2 regions of the Pseudomonas sp. FW305-7 genome follow, and region 2 is predicted to be linked to the other one. Evidence: predicted binding sites of a transcription regulator. Region 2 holds the regulator's gene; the other holds the start of a gene.

Evidence for each region. Region 2 encodes sigma-54, which starts transcription at its own class of promoters, with help from an activator protein. Its sites were predicted from a motif close to ANTGGCATNNANNTTGCTNT; they were not measured.
Region 1: glnK (P-II family nitrogen regulator) is a predicted target of sigma-54. The motif match lies at 1,543-1,562, and genes of this name have one in related genera.

Annotation. Positions count from the first base shown of each region.
Region 1 covers NZ_JBYSZA010000002.1:362,186-365,277, forward strand. The annotation lists gene AC3WMT_RS04715 (HigA family addiction module antitoxin) at 1-208, shown strand, start outside; gene AC3WMT_RS04720 (BRO-N domain-containing protein) at 203-730, opposite strand; gene AC3WMT_RS04725 (accessory factor UbiK family protein) at 1,090-1,350, opposite strand; gene glnK (P-II family nitrogen regulator) at 1,746-2,084, shown strand; gene AC3WMT_RS04735 (ammonium transporter) at 2,123-3,092, shown strand, end outside.
Region 2 covers NZ_JBYSZA010000003.1:155,823-158,914, forward strand. The annotation lists gene lptA (lipopolysaccharide transport periplasmic protein LptA) at 1-309, shown strand, start outside; gene lptB (LPS export ABC transporter ATP-binding protein) at 309-1,034, shown strand; gene AC3WMT_RS05990 (RNA polymerase factor sigma-54) at 1,221-2,714, shown strand; gene hpf (ribosome hibernation-promoting factor, HPF/YfiA family) at 2,788-3,092, shown strand, end outside.

The sequences.
Region 1 (3,092 bases), on a different contig from region 2:
GCCGTTGGGCATGACTGTCATGGATCTGGCCATGCCCACGAAATGGCCCGAAAGTGAGATCGAAAAGCTTGTGAAATGCCAGCTGAGGATCTGCGCTGACTTGGCAATCAGACTTGCCATTCATCTCAACACCACGCCTGAGTTCTGGATGAATCTTCAGTCGACTTACGATTTGCGCAGGGCTCAGCTCCGGCATGCGGTCTTATAGCGATTGCAGCATCCGCGAAGCCCTTTTCCACCATGGCCCCGTCATTGGGCGCTTCGACTCTTCCCGTTCCACCATCATCAACGGCACATCCTGCAACCGAATCCACGGCTGGTTATTCCAGTGCAACAAACTCAACGTCATGTCCGGCCAACTGAGCAGGCTCAGGTGTGGACGTTCGTTTGTGGTGGGGTGTTGGGCGTCGCGCAGGGTGGGGATGACCTGGTGGGTGAGCCATTCGCGTAGCGCTCGGTATTCGGGGCAGTAGTGGTAGACGAGGAGGGCGTAGATGCCGGATTCGCTGATCAGCAGGGTGTTTTCGATTTGATTGTGGATCAGGGTTTTGCGGGTCTGGTATTGGTCGGGATCGAGTTTTCGCAGCATGCGTTCGTTGAGGTAGATATGCAGCAGGCGGCTCAGGTCTCGGGCGCAGAACCAGGGTTGGTTCTGGATGAGGAGGGCGTGGAGGGGGAGTTTGTGGCGGGTGAAGATGTAAGGTTTTAGATAAGTCTCTTCTTGATTCATTGAGCAGTTCCTCTTGCTTAAGGGGCTGCCCTCAATCGTCGCCAAACGATTGGGTGGCAGTTGTACGCGGGTTGGCGAACCGGAGCAAAAGGAACCCGGCAGACCCGAAGGTCTCCCACGCACAACCGCCATGAAACGATGTGGCGGTAAATGTAGCCGCCATCATGGTTGTCGTGCGCCTTAAGCTGTCCAGGTCGCCAAACCCGGTGCTGAACATTCAGCATCGGATGAGCTTAGAAACCTGGGCTTTTCGGCGCAATCGGACGGCGGTGGTGCAGGTTGTAGGACGTTGCCGGGATGGTTGAAGGGCTGGAGATCAAAAGATCGCAGCCTTCGGCAGCTCCTACAGGGGGCGCGGATTATTCAGCGGGCGGTGTCAGCTTGGCTTCCATCTCGGCAACCTTGGCTTCTAGGCTTTCGAGGCGGGCTCGTGTGCGGGCCAGTACAACCATCTGACTATCGAACTCTTCACGGCTGACCAGATCGAGTTTGCTGAAGGCACTCTGCAGCAGCATCTTGAACTGGCTTTCGATTTCGGCTTTCGGCAGCGGGGTGTCGCCGCTGAACAGGCGGGAGGCGGTGCCGCTCAGGGCGTCGAGGAAGTCTTTGGGCGCGAGCATGGTGGATGTCCTGGAAACAATGGCCGGCAGTGTATCACGCAGTGTCTATAGTCAATCTCGTGGTCAGGGATGCACGCTTTTCGCGCAGGCGGACGGACGGCGACGCACCGTTGTTGTGCGTATCCGCTGGGCCTTTTGCGCGGGATGGCTTGCGGCAGCGGCCAAGGGATTGAAATCAGGGGATTTTGGCGAGATGGCAAGGTTTCTGCTTAGTCACCTTCGACCCATGCACTGATGCAGTCGCTGTGACGAATGCAGTGCGGCAGGCGAAGCGGGGAGTTTCGTCTGATGCGGTTAGCTGGCGTCAGCGATGCGTTACAAAGCCAGGCACTGCGCTTAGACTTGAGTCGGGTTTGTTTTCCTGGGGCAAGTCCACCAATTCGGGAGAGAGTTTCATGAAGCTAGTCACTGCCATCATCAAGCCGTTCAAGTTGGACGACGTGCGCGAGTCGCTGTCCGAAATCGGCGTGCAGGGCATTACCGTTACTGAAGTCAAAGGCTTCGGCCGGCAGAAGGGTCACACCGAGCTGTATCGCGGCGCGGAATATGTGGTCGATTTTCTGCCCAAGGTGAAAATCGACGTGGCCATCGACGACAAGGATCTGGATCGGGTGATCGAGGCGATCACCAAGGCGGCTAACACCGGCAAGATCGGTGACGGCAAGATCTTCGTGGTCAATCTGGAACAGGCGATTCGCATCCGTACCGGCGAAACCGATACCGACGCGATTTAAACGCCGCCACAAACCCCAACGCCCCAGGAGAAAACAATATGACTCTGCGTAAATTCGCAGGGCTAGGAGCCCTGTTGTCCATCGTAATGCCCAGCCTTGCCATGGCGGCAGACGAAGTGGCGGCCCCGGTCCTCAATTCCGGCGACACTGCCTGGATGCTCACCTCGACGGCCCTCGTGCTGTTCATGACCATCCCGGGCCTGGCGCTGTTCTACGGCGGCATGGTTCGCTCGAAAAACATTCTTTCCGTGATGATGCAATGCTTCGCCATTACCGGTCTGATCAGCGTCCTGTGGGTCATTTACGGCTACAGCATCGCGTTCGACACCACCGGCATGGAGCAGGGCGTCGTCAACTTCAACTCCTTTGTCGGCGGCTTCGGCAAGGCGTTCCTCGCGGGCATCACGCCAGCCAGCCTGACCGGGCCTGCGGCGTTGTTTCCTGAGGCAGTGTTCGTCACCTTCCAGATGACTTTCGCGATCATCACCCCGGCGTTGATCGTCGGTGCGTTCGCCGAGCGGATGAAGTTCTCCGCGATGCTGATCTTCATGGGCATCTGGTTCACCCTGGTTTACGCACCGATCGCGCACATGGTCTGGTCCGGTAACGGCGGCCTGATGTGGGACTGGGGCGTGCTCGACTTCGCGGGCGGCACCGTGGTGCACATCAACGCCGGTGTTGCCGGTCTGATCTGCTGCCTGGTTCTGGGCAAGCGCAAAGGTTTCCCGACCACCCCGATGGCTCCGCACAATCTGGGTTACACCCTGATGGGCGCGGCGATGCTGTGGGTTGGCTGGTTCGGCTTCAACGCCGGTTCTGCTGCTGCGGCCAACGGCACTGCCGGCATGGCGATGCTGGTCACCCAGATTGCTACCGCTGCTGCTGCACTGGGCTGGATGTTTGCCGAGTGGATCACTCACGGTAAGCCAAGCGCACTGGGCATCGCCTCGGGTGTGGTTGCCGGCCTCGTAGCGATTACTCCGGCTGCCGGCACCGTGGGCCCGATGG
Region 2 (3,092 bases):
GACGTGGTGACCTCGGTGGGCAACCTCGCCTACTTCGAACAACTGCAGACCGCTGGCGACACCAAGCCTGTTCAGGGCTGGGGCGTGACGATTCAGTACCACGCCGCGCAAAACCGCGTTGTGCTGATCGACAAGGCCAAGGTTGTCGACAAGGACAACAACACGACTCAAGGCGAGAAAATCGTCTATGACACCGTGAAGAAACTCGCCAGCGCCGGTCGCGCTACCGGCAGCAAGGTCACCGAGTCGCGTCCGCGCATCGACATGGTGATCCAGCCGAAGAAGAAAACCGACGAGAAAACCCAGTAATGGCAACTCTGAAAGCTCAGCACCTGGCCAAGGCCTATAAAAGCCGCCAGGTCGTGCGTGACGTCAGCCTGTCGATCGACAGCGGCCAGATCGTCGGCCTGCTCGGCCCGAACGGCGCCGGCAAGACCACCTGCTTCTATATGATCGTCGGCCTGGTACAGGCCGATCAGGGTCGCGTGCTGATCGACGATCTGGACGTCAGCCACCAGCCAATGCATGGCCGCGCCAAGGCCGGTATCGGCTATCTGCCGCAAGAAGCATCGATCTTCCGCAAACTGTCGGTGGCCGACAACATCATGGCCATCCTCGAGACCCGTCAGGAGCTCGACAAGGCCGGCCGTCGCAAAGAGCTGGAAAGCCTGCTGCAGGAATTCCACATCAGCCACATCCGCGACAACCTCGGCATGAGCCTGTCGGGTGGTGAACGCCGCCGGGTGGAAATCGCCCGTGCTCTGGCGACTGCGCCAAAATTCATCCTGCTCGACGAACCGTTCGCCGGTGTCGACCCGATTTCGGTCGGCGACATCAAGCAGATCATCCACCATCTCAAGGCCAAGGGCATCGGTGTACTGATCACCGACCACAACGTGCGTGAGACGCTGGACATCTGCGAAACCGCCTACATCGTCAACGACGGTCAACTGATCGCCGAAGGTGACTCCGCGACCATCCTGGCCAACGATCTGGTCAAGGAAGTGTATCTGGGCCACGAATTCCGCCTGTAAGCGCAAAGTGCCCGGTGAGCCGCCCGGGTGCTGTATCGATTCAAGCAGGATTTAATACGCTTTAATTGTTACAGCGCTCTAGGCAAACACTTCAGTTTCAGGCATATAATTTGCTTAAGTTTGGCGCTCCGGCGCCCTGTAGTGGATGGCGCATAGCGCCGGCGAATAAGGTGTTAAGCCCCTGCCATGAAACCATCGCTAGTCTTGAGAATGGGCCAGCAGCTGACGATGACACCGCAGCTGCAACAGGCCATCCGCCTGCTCCAATTGTCGACCCTGGATCTGCAACAGGAAATCCAGGAGGCCCTGGAATCCAATCCGATGCTCGAACGCCAGGAAGAAGGCGACGACTTCGACAACTCCGATCCCCTGGCCGACAACGCCGAACAGAAGCCCAACACCGAGATCCAGGAACCCTCCTATCAGGAAACCGCCCCAACGGTGGATAACCTTGAGGACGGCGACTGGAGCGAGCGTATCCCCAACGAGCTTCCGGTCGATACGGCCTGGGAGGACGTTTACCAGACCAGTGCCAGCAGCCTGCCAACCAGCGATGACGACGAGTGGGATTTCACCACCCGCACCTCCGCTGGCGAAAGTCTGCAAAGTCACCTGCTGTGGCAATTGAACCTCGCACCGATGTCCGACACCGATCGACTGATCGCCGTGACCCTGATCGATTGCATCAACAATCAGGGCTACCTGGACGAAACCCTCGAGGAGATTCTTGAAGCGTTCGATCCGGAACTGGACATCGAACTGGACGAGATCGAAGCCGTCCTGCACCGCATCCAGCAATTCGAACCGGCAGGCATTGGCGCCCGCAACCTCAGTGAATGCCTGCTGCTGCAACTGCGTCAGCTATCGGCCAAGACCCCTTGGCTGGCTGAAGCGAAGCGCCTGGTCACCGACTACATCGACTTGCTCGGCAGCCGTGATTACAGCCAGTTGATGCGCCGCATGAAGCTCAAGGAAGACGAGCTGCGTCAGGTCATCGAACTGGTGCAGAGCCTCAACCCGCGTCCAGGCTCGCAGATCGAATCCACTGAAGCCGAGTATGTCGTCCCGGACGTCATCGTGCGCAAGGACAACGAGCGCTGGCTGGTCGAGCTGAATCAGGAGTCAGTGCCACGCCTGCGGGTAAACGCCCAGTACGCCGGTTTCGTGCGTCGCGCCGATACCAGCGCCGACAACACTTTCATGCGCAATCAGTTGCAGGAAGCTCGCTGGTTCATCAAAAGCCTGCAAAGCCGCAACGAAACCCTGATGAAAGTGGCCACCCAGATCGTCGAGCATCAGCGCGGCTTCCTGGAATACGGCGACGAAGCCATGAAGCCGCTGGTCCTGCATGACATCGCCGAAGCGGTCGGCATGCATGAATCGACGATTTCCCGGGTGACCACACAGAAATTCATGCATACCCCGCGCGGTATTTATGAACTGAAATACTTTTTCTCCAGCCACGTCAGCACCTCCGAAGGCGGTGAATGCTCGTCCACGGCGATCCGCGCGATCATCAAAAAACTGGTTGCGGCGGAAAATCAGAAAAAGCCGTTGAGTGACAGCAAGATCGCTGGTTTACTGGAGGCACAAGGCATTCAGGTGGCTCGCCGCACCGTCGCCAAGTACCGCGAGTCCTTAGGGATCGCGCCTTCGAGCGAACGCAAGCGGTTGATGTAAGCCACGTTACAGCGTTCCAGTGGCAGGCTATCCAGCCTGCCGCTTTATGCACTGGCAACGAAGGAGAAGCTGTATGCAAGTCAACATCAGTGGACACCAACTGGAAGTGACCCAACCTCTGCGTTCCTACATCGAGGAAAAACTCCAACGACTGGAACGACATTTCGACAAGATCACCAACGTGCAAGTCACGATGTGCGTCGAAAAGCTGAAGCAGAAAATCGAAGCCACCTTGCATATACCCGGCAGCGAAGTGGTCGCCAATGCGGAACATACCGATATGTACGCGGCGATCGACGCCTTGACCGACAAGCTGGATAAACAACTCAAAAAGCATAAGGAAAAGACCCAGAGCCTGCTCCAGGGCGCCACCGGTCG